3 regions of the Rhizobium sp. KNZ14-9A genome follow, and region 2 is predicted to be linked to each of the others. Evidence: riboswitches for the same ligand, from Rfam matches in the RefSeq annotation. Region 2 holds a riboswitch; each other region holds the start of a gene.
The links. Region 2 has a riboswitch for thiamine pyrophosphate ahead of ACR9ZQ_RS27425 (YkoF family thiamine/hydroxymethylpyrimidine-binding protein). Riboswitches for the same ligand answer to the same signal wherever they lie in the genome.
Positions count from the first base shown of each region.

Region 1: linked by a shared signal. The riboswitch ahead of thiM (hydroxyethylthiazole kinase) and the one ahead of ACR9ZQ_RS27425 (YkoF family thiamine/hydroxymethylpyrimidine-binding protein) in region 2 are both predicted to bind thiamine pyrophosphate.
Region 3: linked by a shared signal. The riboswitch ahead of thiC (phosphomethylpyrimidine synthase ThiC) and the one ahead of ACR9ZQ_RS27425 (YkoF family thiamine/hydroxymethylpyrimidine-binding protein) in region 2 are both predicted to bind thiamine pyrophosphate.

Region 1 covers NZ_JBPGXB010000004.1:1,606,750-1,610,015, forward strand. Annotated here, with positions in the region: gene ACR9ZQ_RS37755 (aldehyde dehydrogenase (NADP(+))) at 1-1,027, shown strand, start outside; TPP riboswitch at 1,238-1,335, shown strand; gene thiM (hydroxyethylthiazole kinase) at 1,387-2,187, shown strand; gene thiE (thiamine phosphate synthase) at 2,184-2,819, shown strand; gene thiD (bifunctional hydroxymethylpyrimidine kinase/phosphomethylpyrimidine kinase) at 2,816-3,266, shown strand, end outside.
Region 2 covers NZ_JBPGXB010000002.1:4,170,303-4,173,568, forward strand. Annotated here, with positions in the region: gene ACR9ZQ_RS27415 (ABC transporter ATP-binding protein) at 1-401, opposite strand, end outside; gene ACR9ZQ_RS27420 (ABC transporter permease) at 398-1,189, opposite strand; gene ACR9ZQ_RS27425 (YkoF family thiamine/hydroxymethylpyrimidine-binding protein) at 1,204-1,812, opposite strand; TPP riboswitch at 1,803-1,916, opposite strand; gene ACR9ZQ_RS27430 (NADPH-dependent FMN reductase) at 2,102-2,677, opposite strand; gene soxR (redox-sensitive transcriptional activator SoxR) at 2,759-3,223, shown strand.
Region 3 covers NZ_JBPGXB010000001.1:245,361-248,626, forward strand. Annotated here, with positions in the region: gene ACR9ZQ_RS01230 (AraC family transcriptional regulator) at 1-557, shown strand, start outside; partial or broken gene ACR9ZQ_RS01235 (plasmid pRiA4b ORF-3 family protein) at 631-711, opposite strand; gene ACR9ZQ_RS01240 (hypothetical protein) at 820-1,119, opposite strand; TPP riboswitch at 1,675-1,806, shown strand; gene thiC (phosphomethylpyrimidine synthase ThiC) at 1,899-3,266, shown strand, end outside.

The DNA of each region.
Region 1 (3,266 bases), on a different contig from region 2:
CGCCGGCGGAGACACGGCGTCTGCGCTCGCGGCAGGATGCCCTGTTGTCGTCAAGGCCCATTCCGCCCATCCGGGCACGTCCGAGCTTGTTGGCCGCGCCGTACAGCGCGCCGTCGCCAAGGCGGGCCTGCATGCCGGCACATTCGCGCTTCTCTTCGACACCGGCTTCGAAGTCGGACAGAAGCTGGTGGCCGATGCCAGAATTCGGGCCGTCGGCTTCACCGGTTCGCGCCGCGGCGGTACTGCGCTGATGAAGATCTCGTCCGAGCGCAAGCAGCCGATCCCGGTCTATGCCGAAATGAGCAGCATCAACCCGGTCATCTTCTTCCCGAATGCCCTGAAGAGCCGCGCGGCAGAAATCGCAACGGCTTTCGTGAGCTCGCTGGTCCTGGGTGCCGGACAATTCTGCACCAATCCCGGCCTCATTCTCGCCGTCGACAGCGAAGGTCTGGACACTTTCATTGCCAAGAGCCGGGAGCTTCTGCCCGATGTCGGCGCCCAGACGATGCTCACGGGCTCCATCGCCAAGGCATTCTGCGATGGCGTCGCCCGGCTGGAAAAGCATCCCGAAGTCCGTCTCGTTGCCAATGGCAAGCCGGGCAGTCAATTCGAAGGCACGGCCGCTCTCTTCGAGACGACAGCTTCGGCATTTCTCGCGCATCACGAGCTTCAGGACGAGGTCTTCGGTGCAGCCGGCCTCATCGTTCGCTGCCGCGATCTTGCAGAACTCGAGCGCGTCCTCGATGGCCTCGAAGGCCAGCTGACCGTTGCCCTGCACATTGCGAGCGAAGACGAGCCGGACGCAAAGCGCCTTGTTCCCAAGCTGGAAATGCTGGCCGGAAGACTGCTCGTGAACGGCTTCGGAACCGGCGTCGAAGTATCGCCTGCCATGGTGCATGGCGGCCCCTATCCGGCAACTGCCGACGGCAGATCGACCTCCGTCGGGACGCTCGCTATCTACAGGTTCCTGCGGCCCGTTTCGTACCAGGATTTCACCAGTAACCTGCTTCCGGCTCCGCTGCGTTGATGTACCGGAGCTTGCCAGACTTCAGACGGCGGTGTCTCTAAGGGGACCGCCGGAGAGATTGGCAAGCTCCCGCACCGGCTGCAAGCAGACACCAGCTCGACTGACGACAGCTGTCTCCAGTCGGCGCGTCGGCGCCAGGTACGGATTCTTGTTCGTAAGACCGTCATTTTGCCAGTGACACCGGCATCATTCTCTGCAAGAAAGAGTGCCGTTGAGAGACAGGGGCGCCCGTTCACAAGACTGGCTGAGAAGCACCCTTCGAACCTGAACCGGATAATGCCGGCGGAGGGAGTCGCTCGGGTCGAAGACTGCTTCATCGCACAATCGTTCCCGCGCCTGCCCCGCCTGAAAGGGGTACTATGGAGAACAAGACACCCGGAGCACTGTTGACGGCGATGCGCGCGAAACCGCCGCTCGTACAATGCATCACCAACTACGTGGCCATGAACATCGCCGCCAATGTGGTGCTTGCGGCCGGGGCATCGCCCGCCATGGTTCATGCCGCCGAGGAAGCGGGAGAATTCGCCGCGATCGCCGGCGCATTGACCGTCAATATCGGCACGCTCTCCACCCAATGGATCGACGGCATGCATGCCGCGGCAACGGCGGCCAGTGCGGATGTCAAGCCCTGGGTCCTCGATCCGGTCGCTCATTACGCAACATCCTTCCGGCGCAAGGCTGCTGCCGATCTCCTGGCGCTTCGCCCGACGATCATTCGCGGCAATGCTTCCGAAATCATCGCACTTGCCGGCGGCGAGAGCCGTGGCCAGGGCGTCGACAGCCGTGACCCGGTTGAGCAGGCCGAGGCATCCGCGCGGCTGCTTGCCGAACGGCATGGCGCGGTCGTCGCCGTCACCGGAGTCGTGGATTTCGTGACTGACGGCGCGCAGGCCTTGCGCGTCGAAGGCGGCTCGCCGCTGATGCCGCAGGTGACCGCGCTCGGCTGCTCGCTGACCTGCCTGACAGGCGCCTTCGCCGCCACCATTGCCGCAGACCCTTTCGCAGCCGCTGTTGCTGCACTTGCTACTTTCGCTGTTGCTGGCGAGGAGGCCGCGAAAAATGCGGATGGTCCCGGCTCCTTCTCCTGGCGCTTCCTCGATCAGCTTGCCGCGCTCGATGGCGCGACACTCGATGCAAAGGTCAGGATCAGCGCCGCATGAAACGCTTCGATCTTTCCCTCTACCTCGTTCTCGACCCCGATCTCTGCGCCGGAATCGGCATGGTCGAGACTGCGCGGCTTGCCGTCGCCGGTGGCGCAACAATGGTGCAGCTGCGCGACAAGCATGGCGGAACGACAAGGATGATTGAGACCGGTCTGGCGCTCAAAGATATCCTAAAGGGTACCGGCGCTTTGCTTGTTATCAACGATGACGTCGAGGCAGCCGTTGCGATCGGCGCCGACGGTCTGCATATCGGCCAGGACGATGCGGGACCCGTCGCCGCCCGTGCGATGATCGGCCCGGACATGATCCTCGGCCTGTCGGTCGAGACCGAAGCGCTGGCAGCAGCCATCGACCCAGCTGTTGTCGACTATGCCGGCATCGGACCGGTCTTTGCGACATCCACGAAGACCGACCACAAGCAACCGATCGGTTTCGATGGGCTGGCGAAGCTGGTGAAAGCCGCACCCGTTCCGACGGTTGCGATCGGCGGACTGAAGAGCGAGCATGTCGCTTCCGTCTTCGCGGCAGGTGCCGATGGGTTTGCTGTCGTCTCGGCAATCTGCGGTACGCCGGATCCGCGAGCAGCGACGATCCGCATCGCCGAGGGAATCCGAAAGGTTCGCCGATGATCCGCAACGTCTTATCCATCGCCGGCTCCGATCCCTCTGGAGGTGCCGGCATTCAGGCCGATCTCAAAGCTTTCTCGGCGCGCGGCGTCTATGGCATGGCGGCGCTGACGGCATTGACGGCGCAGAATACCCAAGGAGTGACCGGCGTGCATCTCGTGCCGCCGCACTTCGTCGCTCAGCAGATCAAGGCGGTCTTTGCCGATGTGCGCGTCGACGCGGTCAAGATCGGCATGATCGCCAATGCCGGCATTGCCGAAGCTGTTGCCGAGGCGCTGGCACCTCATCGCGACATCCCTATCGTCGTCGATCCGGTCATGATCGCCAAGGGTGGAGCAGCGCTCCTCGACCCGCAGGCCGTCGATGCGCTGACGCGGCACCTGCTGCCGCTCGCAACGCTGCTGACCCCCAATCTGCCGGAGGCGGCCGCGCTGCTGCACGAAGAGGTTG
Region 2 (3,266 bases):
CCTGAAAGGGCCGCGGGATAGTGATTTTCGAAACCGGCAAGGCCGAAGCGTTCAAAGAGAGGGGCGGCAACCGCTCGTGCCTGGCTGCGGCGCATACCGTGCACTTCGAGGCCAAGGATCGCATTGTCGATGACGCTTCGCCACGGCATCAGCGCATCGCGCTGGGGCATGAAGGCGAATGCGTGCGCCGCTTGCGAAAGCGACATGCCGTCAAAGAGAATGTGGCCTTTATCGGCCTGCAGCGCCTGTGTCAGCAAACGGAGGATCGTCGATTTGCCGGAGCCGGAGGGGCCGACGATCGAGACGAATTCTCCTCTGGCGATATGAAGAGAAATGTCCTCCAGCACTTCCATGCCGTCGAAGGATTTCGAGACGTTCTTCAGCTCAAGCATCCCGCTCATGGGCGTTTCTCCGCAGGAGATTGCCAGGGCATGACGAAACGCTGCACCGCCAGCGTGAGACCGAAGAGGCAGAGGGTGAGGAGGGCGCTCACGACGACGGCGGCAAGCACGAGGTCGGGCCGGAAATTGTTCTTGGCATTGAGGATATAGATCCCGAGGCCACGTGCGGCACCTGCATATTCGGCAAAGATGGCGCCGACCACGGCATAGGTGATCGAAATGCGCAGGCCGGCAAAGAAGAAGGGCATGGCGGAGGGAAGCCTCGCCAGGCAGAAGATGCGCCAGCGGCTTGCCTTCATGGAACTCAGAAGCTCGGCGATATCTCGGTCCGTCGCTTCATAGCCCTGCAGCAGGGCTACCAGCAGCGGAAAGAAAGTGACGAGAGCAACGAGCAGAAGCTTCGGCAGCAGCCCGAAACCGAACCAGAGCACGACCAAGGGGGCAATCGCGACCAGCGGCAATGTCTGGCTGACGATGAAGAGCGGCAGCAGCGCGCGGCGCATGAAGGGCACGAAATCCATCAGCACAGACGAGGCGAAGGCGAAGACCAGCGACAAAGCGAAACCGCCGAGCGTCGCGCCAAGCGTCGGCCAGGTGTTGTCGAGCAGCGCCTGCCTGTTCAGCCAGCCTTGTGTCAGGATGCGCGAAGGCGAGGGCAGAATGGAGGGCTTGATGCCGGAGAGATCGACATAGAGCTCCCAGACGGCCAGGAAGGCAAACACGGCAAGAATGGCGGGCAAGGCCCGCCTCAGTGGCGCAAATGTCGAATCCGGTTTCGATAAGGTCATTGCCGTCAAGCGTCTCAGGCTTTGCTCGGGCTGTTCGCGGAGACCGTGATATCCAGCGTCACATGGCCTTCGGGATCGCCAAAGCGATAGAAGGCTTCATGGATGGTCGCGAAGATCGCGCCGGCATCGCCGCACAGCTTGGTGCAGAAATTCTTGGAGCGGTCAAATGTGCCCGAGCGCTTCAGGAAATCGATGCAGCCGTAGATCTCGTCCATATGGGTGCCCGTTCCCATAACGTACAGAGAAAATTGGGCGGCCGTTGGCTGGCCGGTTTCTGTGGTGTCCTTGACTGCCGCGATCGCGGCTTCCACTCGCTCGGCGAGCGGCTCGGATCGGCTGGAAGACAGGCCGGCGCCACAGATCGCATCATCCGGTTCGCCGGGGCAGCCCCGCGAGATCGCTGCGGACAATACGCAATGCTCGCCGCTTGCGGCAGCCGAGACGAAGAGGTCGCGCATGGCGGCAAACAACACGTCGGGCGGGCCGACCATCAGCGTGGAAATATCGTCGGTTTCGATGCGAAGATGATCACGATAGGGATCGAGAGCCTTGATAGCGTCAAGGATGATGCCGACGAAATTGCCGGACATCGGATATAGAGACACTTGTGCGCCGGAAAACATTTGGACCTCGCTCCGCTGGCATTACCCAGATCAGCTTTGAAGGGTCCGGAGGCATGCGCCTCACATCTCAGCCCCGGCAATTCGGAGCTCCCCCGTGAAATTGTGGCGGAAGCTAGCACCGGGCCTGCGATACCGCAACCGTAAAATTCCTATCCGGCTACACGGTCGGAAAGGGCCAGGGCAGTTCGGACGCAGCTGTCAAGTGTTGGGAGGAACACCCGGACGGAGGTCCTGTCCGGGTGCCCAGCCGGTTCCGTACCTGCCAGAGACGGAATCGGATGTCGTTGTCTCAGGCGGCGATGCCGGCATAAGGAGTGTCGCTGCGGGCGGCGATCAGTGCCTCAGTCCACCATTGCAACTGGGCCATCATTCGGGAAAGCCGGCGCAACGCATCTTCGGTATCCTGCAGTCGGCCTTCATTGTCGAAACGGCGCCAGGGGGAATTGAAGCTGACGGCATCGCAGATCGTGACGGCGTGAAGCTCCGCAAAGACGAGGCGGAGCTGTTCGACCGCCCGCAATCCGCCGGAGACGCCGCCATAGCAGAGGAAGGCGATCGGCTTGCCGTGCCACGGCTCGGCGAAGAGATCGATGAGGAATTTCAGGGAAGCGGTGAAGCTGTGGTTATATTCCGGCGTGACGAGGATGAAGCCATCGGCCTGATGGAGCCTGTCAGCAAGCCGCCTGGCCTCCGGATGATGCGGTACATGCTCTCGCGGCAGCGAGAATGCCAGCGGGTCGATGATGTCGATCTCGAATTGTGGAAAGCGGGACAACTCTCTTTCGAGCCATTTCACAACCCTGTCGCAGATGCGCCCCTCGCGCGTGCTGCCGTAGATGACCGCAAGCCTCATGGGTTTCTGCATGCATTGCTCCTTCTCGTTGCGGCTTTACGGCCTCGGGAGCGGAGTCTATAAAACCTCGACTAATATTGAGGTCAATAGGCGATGCAGCAAAATCCGGCATTCTCCTTGAGCAGGCTCCTGACGGTGGGCGAGGTGGCAGAGCGCAGCGGACTTGCGGTTTCTGCCCTGCATTTCTACGAGGCGAAGGGGCTGATCTCCAGCATCCGCACCCGCGGCAACCAGCGCCGGTACGGCCGCGATGTGCTACGGCGCCTCGGCATTATCAAGGTGGCGCAACGGGTCGGCATTCCGCTTGCCGAAATCCAGACTGCCTTCGAAACCCTGCCGCAGAGCCGGACGCCGACAGTCGGGGACTGGCAGAAACTGTCGGCGCTCTGGAAGGATGATCTCGATGCGCGCATCAAGCAGCTGAGCCTGCTGCGTGACCATCTGACGAGCTGTATTGGCTGCGGCTGTCTCTCGATCGACGCCTGCCCGCTGCGCAATCCCTTCGACGTGCTCGGCAGACAAGGCACCGGTGCGCGGCTTCTCGACCCGGGGGCTTAGACCTTCGGGCTTTCTTTTGGCTGATGACCGCATATGTTGGGCC
Region 3 (3,266 bases), on a different contig from region 2:
TTCTGTCGGAAGCCCTGCCGCCGTGGCTGCGCATCGACGGTGCGACCGAGCAGGCCGGGCGGTTTCGGTGGTTGCTCGACGAACTGGTGACCGAGCGCACGCAGCGCCTTCCGGGAAACGCCCTTGTCGCATCGCAGCTGGCGCAATTGCTGTTCGTTCAGATTTTGCGGGCACAGATGAATGGCAACAGCCGCATTCCCCGGGGTTGGTTGCGCGCACTAGGCGATCCACGCCTCGCGCCGGCCGTGCAGCTCATGCATGAGGACCCGGCGCGCTCGTGGCATTTAGACGAACTGGCCCGGGCCTGCGCGATGTCGCGGTCGAGCTTCGCCGCGCGCTTTACCGCGACGGCAGGTATCGGGCCGCTCGGCTATCTTGCTCGGTGGCGTATTCACATTGCTTGCAGGGCGCTGCGGGACGACGATTTGCCGGTGGCATCGGTTGCCGCCCTGATAGGCTATTCCTCGCAAGGAGCGTTCAGCAATGCCTTCAAGCGGGCGACCGGCCTGTCGCCTTCTCTGTGGCGCGAAAGACAAGCGGGAGCCAACGCGGCTTGAAGCCGTTGCTGCGGGTCAGGATGGATGTAGGCTCGGGTTTTTTTGAGACATTCCACTTCGACCCTCACCCAACTCATTTCTTTGGGGTGGCTTTCGGTTTCGGTTGATAGAGACGCCGTTTGACGTTCGAGCGCAGAGCGTTGCGCACATCCTTGCCCCACAAGCGTCTCAGGTGGCGGATCGCTTTCATCTCATCCAGAATCTTCGGCTCGCTATCGAGGAGCGGATGAGCCTCTCGGGCCGAGCCACCGCCAGGGCACTGCTACCAGACACGGAGATCGAGAACGATCATGACGATCGGGCATTGGATGAGCCGGCGCCTAAGACGCCTTGGCGCAATCAGCTTCGAGGCGCGCATCGACAGTCGCGGAAGGATGTGTTCGAGACAGTACACGCCTTGAGCAAAGAAGGCCCGACCTGCTCGGACATTGCACGTCGCACAGGATATGGCCGACGAGATGCCGATCATCCCAGACAAAAGCTGACCGAACAGCGCGGCGCCGGCACCTATCAACGCCGCGATGATCGCGATACCTTCAGGTCTGGACAACAGATCGAGCATGTTTCCTACGATGGCGCGACCCTAGGCTTGAGCGGTTGCAGGGTCAATCGAAGCCACATGTCAACAAAGGTCCGAAATCGTGCCGGCTATTTTGGAGGCCCGGTGGCGTCGTCTTATTATCGGGTAGTGACCGATGACTGTAGAGAGCAATGTTGGAGAAGAAGAAGCACTATTTTAGTCACTTCGGCCTGTCCGCCGGTATCGGAGAATGTGCAGCGCGAAATCTGGTCTATGTGTAGGGGGCACTGCATGCCCGATGTCTCTGCCTCCGCTCAGAAGTCGATCCAATCCCGCATCGACACCGAGCTCCGCAATGCCAGCGGCCTCGGCTTGCGCACTTCTCCAAATAGGGTCGTTCGCATTTCAAACGGCGTATCCATCGAGAGTCAGTGGCTTAGCTAGTTCTTATCCCTTCAAGGCGAGAATTTGGAAGTTCGGCGACATCCTTCTCCCACATTCCATCATCTGCCCGGTTTCCACATCAAAACATGTCCAAGAGCCGGACGACGGAAGTTCCACGGTTGACACGAACTCGGCCCAGGACATAGTCTTTGCGACATTCACCAGGGGGGTCCCGGCAAGGGGCTGAGATACTGCTGGACAATATGGCTTTGCCTGTTGTGGCGCAGTGACCCGTTGAACCTGATCCAGTTCATACTGGCGTAGGGACGGTGCAAGCGCTCGAAGGCTTCGGATTCCCGCGTGGATTCCATGCCGGCGTCTTTTCATCATTCCGGCTGATTGACTGGGTCTCCAATTGCAACTTGGAGCCTCAAACCATGACCATTGCTGCAAAGAACGTCACACCCACCGTCACTACCGGCCCGCTACCGGCCTCGCGGAAAATCTACATCCCCGGAGATATGCACTCCGACATCCGCGTGCCGATGCGCGAGATCAGCGTCCATCCGACATCGGGCGAGCGGCCTGTCGTCGTTTATGATTGCTCCGGCCCTTACACTGTCGAGGGCGCTGATATCCGCATCGAGCAGGGTCTGTCACAGTTCCGTCGCGGCTGGGTGCTCGCCCGCGGCGATGTCGAGGCCTATGAAGGCCGCCATGTGCGTCCCGAAGACAACGGCTTTGTCAGCGGCGAACGGCTGACACCGGAATTTCCGGCCAAGCGCCAGCCGCTGCGGGCGAGGGGCGACAAGGCCGTGACCCAACTCGCCTATGCGCGCGCCGGCATCATCACTCCGGAAATGGAATTCATCGCTATCCGCGAAAATCTCGGCCGCAAGGCACAGGCGGAGGCCATGAGCCGCGATGGCGAATGCTTCGGCGCCCATATTCCCGATCATGTGAGCCCGGAATTCGTCCGCCAGGAGGTCGCCGGCGGCCGGGCGATCATTCCCGCCAACATCAATCACCCGGAAAGCGAGCCGATGATCATCGGCCGGAACTTCCTGGTGAAGATCAATGCCAATATCGGCAATTCCGCCGTCACCTCGTCCATGGCGGAGGAAGTCGAGAAGATGGTCTGGGCGATCCGCTGGGGTGCCGACACGGTCATGGACCTGTCGACCGGCCGCAACATCCACAATATCCGCGAATGGATCATCCGCAATTCGCCGGTGCCGATCGGTACCGTGCCGCTCTACCAGGCACTCGAAAAGGTGAACGGCATTGCCGAGGACCTCACCTGGGAGGTCTATCGCGATACGCTGATCGAACAGGCCGAGCAGGGCGTTGACTATTTCACCATCCATGCCGGCGTGCGGCTCGCCTATATCCCGCTGACCGTCAATCGCGTCACCGGCATCGTTTCCCGCGGCGGCTCGATTATGGCCAAGTGGTGTCTGCACCACCACAGGGAGAGTTTTCTCTACGAGCATTTCGAGGAGATCTGCGACATCTGCCGCGCTTACGACGTTTCCTTCTCGCTCGGTGATGGCCTGCGCCCGGGATCGATCGCTGATGCCAACGATGCGGCGCAGTTCGCAGAACTGGAAACGCTCGGCGAGTTAACGAAAATCGCCTGGACGAAGGATTGCCAGGTGATGATCGAAGGCCCCGGCCATGTACCGATGCACAAGATCAAGGAAAACATGGACAAGCAGCTCGCGGTCTGCGGCGAGGCGCCCTTTTATACGCTCGGACCGCTAACCACCGATATCGCGCCGGGCTATGACCACATCACGTCCGGC